Regions from separate parts of the Rhizobium sp. P2_G9 genome, predicted to be linked through region 1. Evidence: predicted binding sites of a transcription regulator. Region 1 holds the regulator's gene; each other region holds the start of a gene.
What was found. The regulator LexA, encoded in region 1, represses DNA repair genes until DNA is damaged. The targets are predictions, from matches to a motif close to TGTTCNNNNTGTGTTCNG.

Region 1 (4,211 bases):
CGAGAATTCCGCCTTCAGATCCGGCTTTTCCGAACCGCCCATGCCGGCGCGGCGCGGATCGAAGGACTTGCCGCCCTTCTTGCCATATTCGACATCGCCCGTCTGGGCCATGAATTCATTGATGACGCGGTGGAAGACGACACCGTCATAGGCGCCTTCGCGGGTCAGTTCCTTGATGCGCGCCACATGGCCGGGCGCGGCGTTCGGCATCAACTCGATGACGACCTTGCCCTTGGTGGTTTCCATGATGAGCGTGTTTTCCGGATCCTTGATCTCGGCCATGGGTTTTCTCCTTGCTTGTTGTCTCGACGCATTCTGAACGTGGGCTGCTCAGCAACCCTCCGTAAATGCCTGGTGTTATTTACCGACCGTGACCTTGATCATCCGGTCGGGATCGCTGACTGAACCGTTATTGTTCGGGTCGCCGCGCTTGATCTTGTCGACGAATTCCATGCCGGAAACGACCTTGCCGACCACCGTGTACTGGCCGTTGAGGAAATCGCCCGGCGCGAACATGATGAAGAACTGCGAATTGGCCGAATTGGGATCCTGCGAACGGGCCATGCCGATCGTGCCGCGCTCGAACGGCACTTGCGAAAACTCGGCCGGCAGGTCTGGCAGGTCGGAGCCACCGGTGCCAACCGCGTTCGGATCGAAACCCTTCTTCAGATTGCCGAACTTGACGTCGCCGGTCTGGGCCATGAAGCCGTCGATGACGCGGTGGAAGGCGACATTGTCATATTGGTGCTTGGCAGCCAGTTCCTCGATGCGCTTGACGTGCTGCGGCGCGATATCCGGCATCAGCTGGATCACGACCGGACCGTTCTTGAGCTGGATGGTGATCTGGTTGGGATTGGCATATGCCTGGGCGGCAAGGCCGGCGAACAGCAGCAATGCGGCCGCGGCGATGGATTTCAGGAAGATCATGGAAGCTCCGTTGTTTTTGGGCTCAGCGTTGGCGTTTTTCCTCGAGCGCGGCGAGCACCGGCTTCGGCACGAAAGCACTGACATCGCCGCCCATCGCGGCGATCTGGCGCACCAATGTGGCGGTTATGGGCCTGGACGCCGTGCCGGCCGGCAGGAACACCGTCTGGATATCCGGCGCCATCTGCCGGTTCATGCCGGCCATCTGCATTTCGTAGTCGAGATCGGTTCCGTCGCGCAAACCGCGGATCAGCACTTTGGTTCCATGCGCGCGCGCCGCATCGACGACGAGATTGTCGAAGGAGATCACCTGGATGTCGCCGATCCGGTCCGGCAACACGTCTTCGAGCGACAGGCGGATCAGCGAGGCGCGATCCTCGAAGGAGAACAGCGGTGCCTTGCCGGGATGGACGCCGATGCCGACGATGACCTTGGAGGCGATGTTGAGTGCCTGGATCAGCACGTCCAGATGCCCGTTGGTCAGGGGATCGAATGAACCGGGATAGAAGGCTGTTGTCATTGCGCGCGCTGCCGAAAATGGTCCCGCCTTTTGTCATGGATGTGGTATCGGCGCAACCGAAAATCCATGGTTTCCGGGTGAGCCAGAAACCTGAACGGCGGATGAACGCCCCATTCACGGCCGGTTCGGATCATCAATGGTTATATGGCGTCAAGTTCGGAGGACAGCGCAATGATAACAAGAAGCGCATGTTCCCAAGGAAACAGCAACCGGGTGCGCGATGTGGGATAAAGGTTCCATCGACAGCGCACCCGGACGAGAGACGAAAAGGACGACGACGATGATGTACATGACGCTGACCCTGATGGCAGGCCTGATTTCCGTCATGTTCGTGGCGACCGCAGTTTCCTCGATCATTAACGCAGTGCGTGAAAACAACGCCACACGGGATGCACTTTCCCACAGTGCCGCCCTCCAGTTCTAAGTTCCAGACGCGCGGGCGTCCCCTCCCCACCCCCTCCCCGCAAGCCCGCGCTCATGTGTAAAAACCGGACGGCTCCCCTGCCGTCCGGTTTTTCGTTGTGCGACCCTGCCATAGCCACCTAAGCAAAGATCCGATGCCTCGGGCGAGCCGGCTTAGACCGGCGGATTGAACGTGGGTGGGCGGTTCCCGGCATATAAGCAAAAGCCGCTTATCGGCCTCCGCGTTAACCATATTTAAAACCCTTGCGGAACATACATGGAACATATAGTGTTTGTTCGAGATTTGTTTCACGATTCCCAAGGGGACGTCCATGCTGACGAGAAAACAACAGGAACTTCTACTGTTCATCCATGAGCGGATGAAGGAGTCCGGCGTGCCCCCTTCGTTCGATGAGATGAAGGATGCGCTCGATTTGGCCTCTAAGTCCGGCATCCACCGGTTGATCACGGCATTGGAGGAACGCGGTTTCATTCGCCGGCTTCCCAACCGTGCCCGGGCGCTCGAAGTCATCAAGCTGCCCGAGGCCTATTCGCCGAGCATCAAGCCGCCGCAGAAGGGTTTCAATCCGAGCGTTATCGAAGGCTCGCTCGGCAAGGTCCAGCCAGCGCCTGCGCCGAAGCCGGCTGCAAATGAGAACAGCGGTGACGCGGTGTCAATCCCGGTCATGGGCCGCATTGCTGCCGGCGTGCCAATCTCGGCGATCCAGAACATTACCCACGATATTTCAGTCCCTGCCGGCATGCTCGGCGGCGGCGAACATTATGCGCTCGAGGTCAAGGGCGATTCGATGATCGAGGCCGGCATCCTCGACGGCGACACAGTCATCATCCGCAACGGCAGCACGGCCAGCCCGGGCGACATCGTCGTGGCGCTCGTCGACGACGAAGAGGCGACGCTCAAGCGCTTCCGCCGCAAGGGGGCTTCCATTGCGCTTGAGGCCGCGAATCCGGCTTACGAGACCCGCATCTTCGGGCCGGATCGCGTCAAGGTCCAGGGCAAGCTGGTCGGGCTCATTCGCCGCTATCACTGACAAGCCGATCGGTTGACGCGCGGCGAGCAGCCTCGCCTGCGTCGGCTAATATCATTTCTTCTTCTTTGATTCCTTGAGCGCCTTGTTGCGTGCCATGATCACGATCGCATAGCCCTCCTTGTTGACCTGACGGGCGCGGCCGAAGCCGGCGGCGCCATCCGGAACATCCTCGGTGATCACGCTGCCGGAGGCGGTCAGCGCCCCTGCCCCGATCGTCACCGGTGCGACAAGCGCACTGTTCGAGCCGATGAAAGCGTCGGCGCCGATCCGGGTTTCGAACTTGTTGAAGCCATCATAATTGCAGGTGATCGTGCCGGCGCCGATATTCGCCCGCGCGCCGATGATCGCATCGCCGATATAGCTCAGATGATTGACCTTGGCGCCCTCGCCGATCGCGGCATTCTTCACTTCGCAGAAATTGCCGACCTTGGCTTTTTCGCCCAGGTCTGCGCCAGGCCGCAGCCGTGCATACGGACCAACGCTGGCGCCCGGTGCAATATGGGCGCCCTCGATATGCGAGAAGGCGTGGATGACGACGTCACTGTCGATGGTGACGCCGGGGCCGAACCAGACATTCGGTTCGATCACGGTGTCGCGGCCGATCCGCGTATCGTGCGACAGGAAGACGGTTTCCGGCGCGATCATCGTGACGCCGGAGAGCATCAACTGATGGCGGCGCTTCTTCTGCCAGATCGCTTCGAGTTCGGCGAGTTCCGCCCGGTTGTTGCAGCCGGCAACCATGTCGCTCGGCGCTTCGACCGTCACCGCCCTGCCGCCTTCGCGGTGGAGGATTTCGATGATGTCGGTGACGTAATACTCGCCCTTGACATTGTTGTTGGTGATTTTCGTCAGCAGCGACAAAGCCTTGCGGCCATCGATCGCCATGATGCCGCTATTGCAGAAGGTGACCTTCCGCTCGGCCTCTGTCGCGTCCTTTTCCTCGCGGATGGCGACGAGCTCGCCGTCCTTGGTAAGCAGGCGTCCATAGCCCGTGGGTTTGTCGGTTTCGAAGCCGACGACCGCGACATCATAGCCGGCGCGCACTTTCTCCAGCGCTTCGATCAGCGGTGCGGGTTCGATCAGAGGCCCGTCGCCATAGGCGACCAGGATCTGATCGTAGTCCTTTTCGATTTCGCCGCGCGCCGCCAGCACAGCGTGGCCTGTGCCGAGCCGCTCGGTCTGTTCAAAGGCGCGGACCTCGATACCGGACCCGGACGCTGCGGCCACGACCGGCTCCGCATCGCGGCCAACGACCAGCGCGATGCAGTCAGCACCGCTGCGGCCGAGCGCCAGCATCACGTGCGAGATCATCG
Region 2 (4,211 bases), on a different contig from region 1:
GGCCTGATCATCGGCCATTCGGAGATCACGCCTTCGCTCGATGGGACCGGCCGGCCGCTCTCCGACCACGACCACATCACCTGCCGCATCGACGGCTTCGCCTGATCCCAGACTGGCTAGCCAGACCGGCTGGCCGGATGGGCTTGCCAGACCGGCGTGCCCGTCCTACATCATCCGCACGCATTCAGGGGCAGGAGAGCATTCCCATGGCAAAGATCAAGAACGTCGCCGTGCAGATGGACCATGTGTCCTCGATCAACATCACCGGCGATTCCACCTTTGCCATGAGCCTCGAAGCTCAGACCCGCGGCTACAATCTCTTCCACTATACGCCAAGCCGCCTCTCCATGCGCGACGGCAAGATTATCGCCACTGTCGAGCCGATGACGCTGCGCGATGTCAAGGGCGACCACTATACGCTCGGCGCGCCGGAGCGCGTGGATCTGTCAACGATGGATGTGGTGCTGCTCCGCCAGGACCCGCCCTTCGACATGGCCTATATCACGTCGACGCATCTGCTCGAGCGCATCCATCCGAAGACGCTCGTGGTCAATGATCCCAACTGGGTGCGCAATTCGCCGGAAAAGATCTTCGTCACCGAATTCGCCGACCTGATGCCGAAGACGCTGATCACCCGCGATCCCGCGGAGATCGCCGCCTTCCGTGCCGAAATGGGCGACATCATCCTGAAGCCGCTTTACGGCAATGGCGGCGCCGGCGTCTTTCACTCGTCGCGTGACGACCGCAATTTCACCTCACTGCTCGAAATGTTCAACCAAATGTTCCGCGAACCGTTCATCGCCCAGCAATACCTGCCCGACGTCCGCAAAGGCGACAAGCGCATCATCCTGATCGACGGCGAGCCCGCCGGCGCCATCAACCGCGTGCCGTCCGAGACCGACAGCCGCTCCAACATGCATGTCGGCGGCCGGGCTGAAAAGACTGAACTCACCGAACGCGAACAGGAAATCTGCCGCCGCATCGGCCCCGCGCTCCGTGAACGCGGCTTCATCCTCGTAGGCATCGATGTGATCGGGGATTATATGACCGAGATCAACGTGACCTCGCCGACCGGCATCCGCGAAGTGCGGAAATTCGGCGGTGCCGATATTGCGGCATTGTTCTGGGATGCTGTCGAGAGACGGCGGGGTTGAGGGCAATCGCGGCGGTTCCACGGCCGCCTCTGCTGCCGCTTTAAAATTCTCTGCAAACTTGCTGCGCCGGCCTACAATTTTGTTCGCTTGTCGTTCTTTTTTGTGACTTGGCCTGCCGAAATCTGCAAGATCGGAAGCGGCTGTCGCAGCCGTGGTCGGTGATTACTTAGGCAGCATGTTCCGACCTGCGCCCCTGATGGCCAAGCTCGCGTCCGACATGCTTACGAGCAGGCCGGCGGCAATGGCGCTGTCGAGTGCCCTCGTATAGTCGGCCCCCTTGAGCAGGTGTCTCCTGGCATGGCTCTCCACGGCGCTTCTCGTAGCAGTGGGGGATACGCCGTAGCGGCGATTATAAAAGGCATCGAGAATGATTTGGTGTTGTTCGTTGAATTTCACAATGATTCTCCAATCACAAAAACTCTATCATAAATTGAACCACTTGGATATGGACAAAGTTAAGGGTGTTGACTATGAACCAAGATGGTATCAAGCCGATTTATCGCAGCCTTGTTCATACCACGCTCCGTTTCCGCCGTTGGCAAATTAGCTGTTCGTCGGGTGGTCGGTGGTGGCAGCGCGCGGTGGACGACTTCCCCGGACGTTGACGAGATGTTCACTCATCTCGTGCCGATTTCTGGCGTTGCATCAAGCACAACAGCATCCATGTCGCTGAAGACGCTCATGCGCCGTCACTATGCGACGGGGCCGGCTGGCATCAAGCCGGCGGAAAACTCAATGTGCCCGGCAATATTACAATTTGCGATGCTGACCTGCCATGGGTAATTTCCTCCAAGGTGGTTTGGTGTCCGCCCGTTGGTAGGAACGATGCTTTAGGCCAGACACCAGCGGGGCAGATTTTTGTTCGTTCATTGTTCTTGTTTTATTCCTTGACCTGTGTTTAGCTGCAAGCTGTTGCCGTTGACCAGGGAAAGTTGTTTCACGGCAGCATTGAGCAGGGACAGGCCGCATGGTTGGAAGAGTCAGGACGGTTGCATTTCAGGGCATTGAGGGCGTGCCGGTGGATGTGCAGGTGATGTTCGGGCCGGGGAAGATCGCCGTACAGATCGTCGGACTCCCGGACAAGGCCGTGGCTGAGAGCCGTGAACGGGTGCAGGCCGCCATTCATGCCTCCGGCCTTGCGATGCCGCCGAAAAGGCTGACGGTCAATCTGGCGCCGGCTGATTTGCCCAAAGAGGGCAGTCATTTTGATTTGCCGATTGCGCTGGCGATCATGGCGTCACTTGGCGCGGTGCCGGCTGATGCGTTGGCGGAATTTCTGGTCATCGGCGAGCTCAATCTCGATGGCACGATCGGTCCGGTCGCAGGTGTGCTACCGGCGGCGATCGCGGCCAATGCGATGAACCGGGGCCTGATCTGCCCGCATGAATGCGGACCGGAGGCGGCCTGGGCCGGGCCAGGCTTCAATATCCTAGCTCCGCGCAGCCTGATCGGGCTGGCAAACCATTTCCGCGGCACGCAGGTGTTGACCCGACCCGAGCCTGCGGTCCGCCAGAATCCGGCCAATCTCCCCGATCTCGCCGACATCAAGGGCCAGGAAAGCGCCAAGCGGGCGCTGGAGGTCGCGGCGGCTGGCGGGCATAATCTGTTGATGGTCGGGCCGCCCGGTTCGGGCAAGTCGATGCTGGCGCAGCGTCTGCCCTCGATCCTGCCGCCGCTGACATCAGGCGAATTGCTTGACGTGTCGATGATCCACTCGATCGCCGGCCAGCTTTCCGGCGGCAAGCTGTCGGACCGGCGGCCGTTCCGGGCGCCGCATCATTCCGCCACCATGGCGGCGCTCATCGGTGGTGGAATGAAAGCGCGGCCGGGAGAGGCGTCGCTCGCGCATAATGGCGTGCTTTTCCTCGATGAATTGCCGGAATTCCACCCGCAGGCGCTCGATGCGCTGCGGCAGCCGCTTGAAACCGCCGAATGCGTCATCGCCCGCGCCAACCATCATGTCAGCTACCCCGCCAGGATCCAGCTGATCGCGGCGATGAATCCCTGCCGCTGCGGCATGGCGGGCGAGCCGGGGCATACCTGCCAAAGAGGTCCGCGTTGCGTCAGTGACTATCAGGGCCGGATCTCCGGGCCGCTGCTCGACCGCATCGATATTCGCGTCGACGTGCCGGCCGTCTCGGCCTTCGACCTGATCCGCCCGGCAGCGGCCGAGTCGAGCGCGGTCGTTGCCAAGCGCGTCGCCAATGCGCGGCAATTGCAGCGCGACCGCTTCATCGCCGCCGGCCAGCCGGAGACGGATTGCAATGCCCGGTGCTCGACAATGCTGATCGAAAAGATCGCCGAGCCGGATGCCGGCGGATTGCAGCTGCTGCGCGAAGCAGCCGACCGGATGAAGTTTTCCGCCCGCGGCTATCATCGGATTCTGAAAGTGGCGCGGACGCTCGCCGATCTCGACGGTGCGGCGCATGTCGGCCGCATTCACCTTGCCGAGGCGATTTCATACCGGATTGCTGGTGATCGATTGCTGAGTGCGGCGTGATCGGGGAATGGCCGATGCCGGATTTCATCAGGTTGAGCACGATGTGGGATGCTTGCCCGGGCTCGCCGGAGCCCGAATGCTCCGTTGTGGGGTCGGCGCTAACCCTCCGCTTTCTCCTCGGCCCATGGACGAATGAGGCGGAGCATGACGCGTGGGGAACCTTGACGTTTGCCGGCTGCAGCCGCTGGCGCCTGGGCCGGACGAATGACGAAGGCTGGTATCTCGGGCAGTGCCGCTATAGCGGAGTGGCCCCGGGATGGGGAGAGTTCTACGAAATTACCGGACCTGACGATCGCCGCGACGCGCCGACCGACTGGCGCGCGCTGAAAGGTGGCGGAGACCGACATTTCCTCTACTATTTCAAGGACGAGACCTTCGAGTGCCTCGCATCGGACTGGCGATATGAAGGGGCCAGCATGGGGCCGGCCCAAATCGGTCGTCGTAAAAGCTGGCCGAATTAACCGCCCAATCCATCGAACAGCACGGTCGACAGATAGCGTTCGGCAAACGAGGGAATGATCACGACGATATTCTTGCCGGCATTTTCCTCGCGCTGT
Region 3 (4,211 bases), on a different contig from region 1:
GGTCAGCGTCTTCAGGCCGAGGAAGTCGAATTTCACTAGGCCTGCCTGCTCCACCCATTTCATGTTGAACTGGGTGACTGGCATGTCGGAGCGTGGATCGCGATAGAGCGGCACGAGTTTCGCCAATGGCCGGTCGCCGATGACGATGCCAGCCGCATGGGTGGACGCGTGGCGGTAAAGGCCCTCGATCTTCTGGGCGATGTCGAGCAGGCGGGCGACGACCGGCTCCTTTTCCGCCTCTTCCTTCAGCTTCGGTTCTTCCTCGATCGCCTTGGAAAGCGGCGTCGGATTGGCCGGGTTGTTGGGCACGAGCTTGCAGATGCGGTCGACCTGGCCATAGGGCATTTCGAGCACGCGGCCGACGTCGCGCAGTGCGGCACGCGCCTGCAGCGAACCGAAGGTGATGATCTGCGCCACCTGATCGCGGCCATACTTGGCCTGGACATAGCGGATCACCTCTTCGCGGCGATCCTGGCAGAAGTCGATGTCGAAGTCCGGCATCGACACGCGTTCGGGATTGAGGAAGCGCTCGAACAGCAGCGAGAAGCGTAGCGGATCGATATCGGTGATCGTCAGCGCGTAGGCGACCAGCGAGCCTGCACCCGAACCGCGGCCCGGGCCGACCGGAATGTCATGGGCCTTGGCCCATTTGATAAAGTCCGCGACGATCAGGAAGTAGCCTGGGAATTTCATCTTCTCGATAATGCCGAGCTCGAATTCCAGCCGCTTGCGATAATCGTCCTCGCTATAGCCGGCCGCGAGACCGATGGAGGCGAGGCGGTGGTTGAGACCTTCCCAGGCCTGACGATTCAACTCGTCGGATTCCGCCTTCTCGGCTGCCTCCGCATCGCCTGTGCCACCGGTAAACCGCGGCAGGATGGGCGAGACGGATTTCAGCAGGAAGGAGCAGCGGCGGGCGATCTCGATCGTGTTCTCGATCGCCTCGGGCAGATCGGCGAACAGAGCGGCCATTTCCTTGCGGCTTTTGAAATAATGATCCGGGGTCAGGCGGAAGCGATTGTCGTCCGATACCAGTGTGCCTTGCGCCACGGCCATCAGCGCGTCATGCGCTTCGAAATCCTGCACCGTCGGGAAGAACGGCTCATTGGTGGCGACGATGGGCAGCTCGAGGCGATAGGCGAGATCGAGCATCTTCGCCTCATGCTGCCTGTCATAGGCGCCGTGCCGCTGCAGCTCGATATAGAGCCTGTCGCCGAAGAGCTGCATCAACAGCTGCAGGCGGCGTTCGGCGACCGCCGTGTTGCCGTCGCGCATCGCCATGTCGACCGGGCCGGTTGCCGCCCCGGTGAGTGCGATGACGCCCGGCATGTGATCGCCGAGCCAGGAGCGCTTGATATGGATCGAGGCATGCCCCTCGCCTTCCATATAGGCGCGGCTTACCAGCTCGGACAGGTGCTGGTAGCCTTCAGTGGTCGCCGCAAGCAGCACGAGCGCCGGCAGCTTTTTCGGCTGCTGGGTCCGTCCGTTGCGCTCATCTGACGCCTCTTCCTCGAAATCGATCGACAGCTGGCAGCCGATGATCGGCTGCAGCCCCTCGCCCGAGGCAGTCTTGGAGAATTCCAATGCGGCAAACAGGTTGTTGGTATCGGTCAGACCGAGCGCCGGCTGTTGGTCGGCGACGGCCTTGGCGATGATCTTCTTGACCGGCAGGGCGCCTTCAAGAAGCGAATAGGCGGAATGGATCCTCAGATGAACGAATTGCGGGCTTTCCGCAAGGCCTGAAAGGGCGCTGATCGTGTCCATCTGTTCCATGCCGCACCATAAGAGAATCCATTCCTCTCCAATGTAGCGGGTGCCATCGTCCTATGCCAGCTTGGGCCGGGCAACGGCGCATTTTCCCCACAGGATCAGAACGACATCATCACGACGGCGAAGCTCGCCACAAACATGACGACCGAGGTAAATGCTGCCATATCACGAAGAAATTCGCTCATTTCTGCCTCCAGTTCCGTTATGTTTCTTATATGTTCTATTAATGTTCCGTAGTCAACGCTATCCACAGGGGCAAGGTTAAAAAAGTATTGATGAAATGCGGAGCGAGCGACCGGCCCTGGAGGCGATCGCGACAAAGGACATAGGCCCACGCCCCCGCGATTAGACCGGACGGTCAGGGAGATAGAGCGGAGGAAGCCTGAAGTCCGTCAGCGTCGGTCAGAAGCGGAAGTTCAAACCGATCTGCGCGACGGGATAAAAGGTAAACTTGGAGATGCGGTCGCGTTCACGGTCGATCTCGCGGTCGATCTGGCCTTTGGTGAAACCGAATTTTTCAGCATGCGAATCGACGCTCAGGCTTGGCGAGCCGGCATAGAGCGCGCCTAGATCGAAACTGAGCGAGGTGCGCTCGTTAATCTGGGCGGAATAGCCGATGCCGAGATAGGGCTGGATGGCATTCTGGCGCGCCGTGTAGGTGGTCAGCGGATCGTCGATGACGATGCTGAAATGCTTGCCGCGCTTGACGAGGTTCTTCATCCGGCCATTAACCTTGCTGTCCGACAGCCGCACACCGGCGGAGACGCGGAAATCGTCGGCGAAGGGATAGTAATCGGCCGTCGCGCCGGCGCTCAACAACGAGACATGGTTGTGCAGGTCGGCATCCTTGTCGTGGTAGACATAGTCGAAGGCACCGCCATTGAGGCTGAGGCGACCGCCCCAATATTCGTTCCAGCGGTAACCCCCTTCGATGCCGACACCGAGCGTGCTGACAGTCGGCGTTAGCCAATATTTGTCGAACGACAGGGCATCACCGGCATGCGCCATTCCCGATGACGCGACAAGACAAGCGGTCAGCCCAGCCAGAACCAATTTCATTGTTTTCCCTCAGCGCCATATCCCACGGGCGCGTTATGATTCTACGCGAAACAAGTTGCCGGAGCCCTAATTGTGCGAATCTGGAGTCACCGGCAAAAAAACATGATTCTTGACGCAAATGCATTTGAAAGCGAACGCGCGCCTGCCTATTTTGCCCGCGAGGGGAGCGCGCGCCCGGCCGGGCTTGACCTTCATTGCCTGAAGCCATCATCTGGTAGCAATTGCGAGTCTAAGACAGAACACATGGCAAAGCGCGCTTATAACATCCCGAATATGCTGACCTATGGCCGGATCATCGCCGTGCCGCTGATCGTTCTGTGCTTCTATATCGAAGGTTCGCTGCAGAGCACGGATTTTGCCCGCTGGACCGCCCTCGGCCTATTTGCAGTGGCCTCGATCACCGATTTCCTCGACGGCTACCTGGCACGCATCTGGAAGCAGACTTCCAATATCGGCAAGATGCTCGATCCGATCGCCGACAAGCTGCTGGTGTCGGCCGTGTTGCTGCTCATCGCTGCCGACGGCACGATTGCCGGCTGGTCGCTCTGGGCGGCGATCATCATTCTCTGCCGCGAAATCCTGGTTTCAGGCCTGCGCGAATATCTGGCAGCACTCAAGGTTTCCGTACCGGTGACCCGGATCGCCAAGTGGAAAACCACGGCGCAGATGGTCGCCATCGGCTTTCTGCTCGCCGGCCCCGCAGGCGACAAAGTGCTGCCGCATGCGACACTGATCGGCATCATCCTGCTCTGGATCGCGGCGATCCTGACCATGTATACCGGCTATGACTATTTTCGCGCCGGGCTCAAGCATATTGTGGATGAAGACGAATGAAGGTCGACTTGGTTTATTTCGCCTGGGTGCGCGAACGGATCGGCAAGTCCGGCGAGACGATCGAACTGCCGCCGAGCGTGCTGACCGTGGGTGATTTGCTCACTCATCTCAAGACGCTCGGCGAAGAATATGAACTTGCGCTGGAACACGACAGGGTGATCCGCGTCGCAATCGACCAGGAACATGCCGAACAGGATGAACGGATTGCCGGGGCGCGCGAAATCGGCATCTTCCCGCCGATGACGGGCGGCTGAGATGTCTAGCCTCGAACCGCATGTCCGGGTGCAGGCGGAGGATTTCGACATCGCCGCCGAGACGGCGCGGATCACGACCGGGCGGCACGATATCGGTGCAGTCGTAACCTTCACCGGCCTCTGCCGCGACGAGGACGGGCGGCTCTCGGCGCTGGAACTCGAACATTATCCTGGCATGGCGGAGTCCGAAATTGTGCGCGTCTGCCAGCTTGCGGCCGAGCGCTGGCCGCTCAAGGGACTGACGGCGATCCATCGTTACGGAAAGATCGTGCCAGGCGAAAATATCGTCCTGGT
Region 4 (4,211 bases), on a different contig from region 1:
TGAGCGCGGCGGCCACCGTGCGGCGCGGTGCCGTATCGATTCCATGTTCGAGGTCGTGCCTGCCGATCATGTGCCAGATTTCCTTGATCGCGGTGTAGATCAGGAAGATGCCGCCGAACAGCACGATCAGCGAATGGCCGGTGATCGAGGCGCCGAAGATCACCGAATGCACCTGCCAGATTGGCGTCTGGAAGGCGGCGATCAGCTGCAACACGACGAAGAGCAGCAGGATGCGCAGGCCGATGGCGAGCAGGATGCCGGTGCGCCGCACCGAGGATTCCTTTGCCGGATCGACCTTTTTCGATTCCAGCGAAATGTAGAGCAGGTTGTCGAAACCAAGCACGGTTTCCAGCGCTGTCAGGATGAGGAAGGTGATGAGGCTGTCGATGGTGAAAAGGTTGTCTAGGGTGAAGATGCCGGAAAGCATGGTCAGACCTGTCGCTGATGGAGATAGCTGCAGATAGCGTCAGAATGTCGCAGCTGGCAAGCGGCCAGCCGGCAAAATCCGGATTATGCCGCGCTGTTCTCCGCTTCCGGCCTGTCTTCGCGCCAGATGATGAACAGGCCGGAGCCGATGATGATGACGATGCCCGCCCATTTCAGCGCATCTGGGAAGTCGCCGAAGACGAAATAGGCGACGATGCAGGCGGTGACGATTTCCAGATATTGCAGCGGCGCCAGCACGGAGGCGGCCATGGCGCGGTAGGCATAGACCGATAGGATGCCGGATATCGTCGCCGCAAGGCCGACGCCGGCAAGGAAAAGCACGGTCGACAGGTCCGGCAAGACCGGATCGTAGACGGGAATTTCGGCATGATGCCCGATCGCCAGCAGCAGGCTCGCGGCGAGCAGACCCCAGACGCTCGACTGGAACTGCATCGACGACGGCTCCTCCGTGCGCGCCGAAATCCGCGTCAGCAACAGGAAGGAGGCGACGGTGAAGGCCGTCGCCATCGGCAGCAGCGACACCCAGCCGAACTGGCTGAATGAGGGCTGGATCACCATCAGCGATCCACCGAAGCCGGTGGCGCAGGCGATGATCTTGTTGCGGCTGATATGCTCCTTGAGGAGGATGCCGCTCATCAGCGTCAGGATTGCAGGTTCGACGAAGAAGATGGCGATGGCATCGGCGACCGGCATGGTCCTCAGCGCATAGGTATAGGCGGTCATGCCGGCGAGGATGAGGAAGCCGCGCAGGAAATGCAGGCTGCCCTGGAAAAGCGAGCGGCTGAACAGCCGGCCGCGCATCAGCGCGAAAGGCAGCATGAAAAGGGCCTGAAAGAGGAAGCGTGCGAAACAGACCTCGCCGGCCGGCACGCTGCCAACGGCGAGCTTGGAGAAGACATCGATCAATGGCGCCGTCAGCACCGAGGCGCACATCAGCGTGACGCCGGTGCTTGGCAGCAGGCGAGGACGGGAAATGAGAGTCGAGTCAGCCATTTGCCTCATTCTGTGAAACTTTCATGACAACGCCGTCGGCCCAGGCTGCGAAGGCTTTCATCGCCTCTTCGCGGCCGATCTCGTTGAGCGTTTCATGACGCATGTCTTCGTAAATCGTCAGGTTCGTCGCATTCATGCCAAGCGACGTCAACTGCCTCGCGAGTTTTCGCATCGTCTCGCCACCCTTTGTCACCGGATCCTTGCCGCCGCCGACGAGATGTACTGGCAAGGTCTTCGGCAATCGGCGCAGCGCGGCCACATGACCGGCTTCTCCCGCCAGTTGCAAGACGTCGAGCCACATGGAGACCGACGGCCGGCTGCCGCAGAGCGGATCCTCGACATAGGCCTTCACTTGGCGAGCGTCACGCGACAGCCAGTCGAAATCCGAGCGCGCCTCGGGAAGCGATTTCGCCCAGGTATCGAAGGTCAAGCGCATACCGTAGAAACTGGGGACATCCGAGCCCTTGAGGAAGCGTTCGGTCTTGAGCAGCAGCACCAGGGCCTTTCCGGCCATGCCCGGATTGGCATTCGTGTTCCAGACGGCAAGCCCCTGAAAGCTGGCGGGTTGCGCTTCAGCCGCAGCCAGCGCGACATTGCCGCCAAAGGAGTGGCCGAACAGGATGATCGGCAAGCCTGGATGCCGGCTGGCGGCAAAGTCGCGGACGGCGAGCAGGTCCTCGACGACGCGCCTTGCGCCATCTTTTCGCGCGAAGCGTCCAGGCTCGGCGTCAAGAGCCGTGCTCTTGCCATGGCCGCGATGGTCGTGGGCATAGACGTGATAGCCGCGCCCTGCAAGAAATCCGGCAAATGCGCGGTAGCGTCCGGAATGTTCCACAAGGCCATGCGAAATCAGCACGGTCGCCTTGCCGTTTGTCTCTGCCTCCTGGTGCCGGAGGCATAGTTTTGCCCCGCTCGGGCTCGCGAATTCAATCGGCGTCTCGTAGGTCATGGCTGTCCCGATATTGCGCCCCGATGGCGATTAGTGATGAACGAGAAAAGACGGAACATAAAGTGGCAAATTGCTTGATGAATCTTTAAACGCAATAAGATTCAGGGTTGCAATTTTCCTGAATTGTGCTTCTTATATTCATGTTTTGTTCTTTATGAGGAGTTATCCATGCAACGGATGATAAATGGAGCGCTTCGGCTGCTCCCATTGCTTTGCTGTGCCGTTTTCCTGGCCTTCCCGGCACTGCTCTCTGCGGCGGAGATGCCCGACAGTCCGGCCGATGACGACAATTCGCCCGCCACCGCGGCGACGGGAAAGACCGTCATGATACTTGGGTTGGGCTGGCAGCCGGCTTTCTGTGAGGGGAAATCCAACATGGCCGAATGCCGTGACCAGTCGGCCAGCGATCTTGCGGCGCGCCAATTCTCGCTGAACGGTCTTTGGCGCATGCGGCAGACATATTGCGGCGTGCCGGATGCCCTCAAGGATCAGGACAAGCAGCACAAGTGGCTCGCCATGCCGGCCTTGGCGCTCGATGAGGGTCTCAAGGTGGAGCTCACCAAGGCCATGCCGGGCATGGTGTCGGGGCTCGAGCGCCATGAATGGGTCAAGCACGGGACCTGTTCCGGCGATGTCGCGGCGCGCTATTACGAGCGCTCGCTGAAAATGCTGGCGGCCGTCAACCAGTCCGCTGTCGGCCAACTGTTCGGCGACAATATCGGCAAGACACTCAGGCAGGCCGAGATCAAGGCTGCTTTCGAGACCGCCTTCGGGGCGGGCGCCGGCGACAAGATCAAGATGCGCTGCCGCAAGGACGGCGACCGCGAGATCATTACCGGCATCACCATCGGGCTCGGAAGCACCGAGGGCGATGATCTCAAAGCGCTGATCGCCACGGCGGGGACAACCAAGTTCGGCTGCGTGGAGGGGATTGTCGACTCTGTCGGGCAGCAATGAACGCGCCTGTTGGATTCGGCCGATTGAACATTGCCCGTCAATCCGAATTGCCCTACATAGCCGACAACTTCCAAGGATCGTTCATCGAGGTTTCGGCATGGCGCGCCAATTCATCTACCATATGTCCGGGCTCACCAAGGCCTACGGCACCAAGAAAGTGCTGGAGAATATCCACCTTTCTTTCTATCCCGATGCCAAGATCGGCATTCTCGGCCCCAACGGCGCCGGTAAGTCGACCGTGCTGCGGATCATGGCCGGCATGGACAAGGAATGGACGGGCGAGGCCTGGGTCGCCGAGGGCGCCACGGTCGGCTATCTGGCGCAGGAGCCGCAACTCGACGAGTCGCTCAGCGTGCTCGGCAATGTCATGGAGGGGGTCGCCTCGAAGAAGGCGATCCTCGACCGCTACAACGAATTGATGATGAACTATTCCGACGAGACGGCGGACGAGGGGGCAAAACTCCAGGACATCATCGACAGCCAGAACCTCTGGGACCTGGATTCGCAGGTCGAGATGGCGATGGAAGCGCTGCGTTGCCCGCCGGGCGACGCCACGATCGACAATCTCTCCGGCGGTGAGAAGCGCCGCGTGGCGCTCTGCCAATTGCTGCTGCGCCAGCCCAGTCTGCTGTTGCTTGACGAACCGACCAACCATCTCGACGCTGAAACCATCGCCTGGCTGGAAAAGCATCTGCGCGAATATCCGGGCGCCGTGCTGATGGTCACCCACGACCGCTACTTCCTCGACAATGTCACCGGCTGGATTCTCGAGCTCGACCGCGGCCGTGGCATTCCCTACGAAGGCAATTATTCGGCCTATCTCGGCGCCAAGTCCAAGCGCATGGAGCAGGAAGGCCGCGAGGAG

Region 2: the regulator LexA is predicted to act here: its motif matches at 2,014-2,031, upstream of AC1DYF_RS07855 (YifB family Mg chelatase-like AAA ATPase).
Region 3: the regulator LexA is predicted to act here: its motif matches at 1,987-2,004, upstream of dnaE (DNA polymerase III subunit alpha).
Region 4: the regulator LexA is predicted to act here: its motif matches at 2,525-2,542, upstream of AC1DYF_RS16865 (ribonuclease T2 family protein).

What each region holds. Positions count from the first base shown of each region.
Region 1 covers NZ_JBFUFK010000012.1:24,328-28,538, forward strand. Annotated here, with positions in the region: gene AC1DYF_RS11825 (peptidylprolyl isomerase) at 1-282, opposite strand, end outside; gene AC1DYF_RS11830 (peptidylprolyl isomerase) at 358-927, opposite strand; gene coaD (pantetheine-phosphate adenylyltransferase) at 950-1,444, opposite strand; gene AC1DYF_RS11840 (hypothetical protein) at 1,725-1,868, shown strand; gene lexA (transcriptional repressor LexA) at 2,179-2,898, shown strand; gene glmU (bifunctional UDP-N-acetylglucosamine diphosphorylase/glucosamine-1-phosphate N-acetyltransferase GlmU) at 2,950-4,211, opposite strand, start outside.
Region 2 covers NZ_JBFUFK010000007.1:82,665-86,875, forward strand. Annotated here, with positions in the region: gene AC1DYF_RS07840 (endonuclease/exonuclease/phosphatase family protein) at 1-105, shown strand, start outside; gene gshB (glutathione synthase) at 207-1,154, shown strand; gene AC1DYF_RS07850 (hypothetical protein) at 1,317-1,550, opposite strand; gene AC1DYF_RS07855 (YifB family Mg chelatase-like AAA ATPase) at 2,122-3,654, shown strand; gene AC1DYF_RS07860 (hypothetical protein) at 3,669-4,115, shown strand; gene cysK (cysteine synthase A) at 4,112-4,211, opposite strand, start outside.
Region 3 covers NZ_JBFUFK010000009.1:138,088-142,298, reverse strand. Annotated here, with positions in the region: gene dnaE (DNA polymerase III subunit alpha) at 1-1,764, opposite strand, end outside; gene AC1DYF_RS09835 (hypothetical protein) at 2,173-2,829, opposite strand; gene pgsA (CDP-diacylglycerol--glycerol-3-phosphate 3-phosphatidyltransferase) at 3,073-3,663, shown strand; gene moaD (molybdopterin converting factor subunit 1) at 3,660-3,917, shown strand; gene AC1DYF_RS09820 (molybdenum cofactor biosynthesis protein MoaE) at 3,919-4,211, shown strand, end outside.
Region 4 covers NZ_JBFUFK010000018.1:44,840-49,050, reverse strand. Annotated here, with positions in the region: gene AC1DYF_RS16880 (TerC family protein) at 1-427, opposite strand, end outside; gene AC1DYF_RS16875 (DMT family transporter) at 511-1,440, opposite strand; gene AC1DYF_RS16870 (alpha/beta fold hydrolase) at 1,433-2,389, opposite strand; gene AC1DYF_RS16865 (ribonuclease T2 family protein) at 2,558-3,346, shown strand; gene ettA (energy-dependent translational throttle protein EttA) at 3,444-4,211, shown strand, end outside.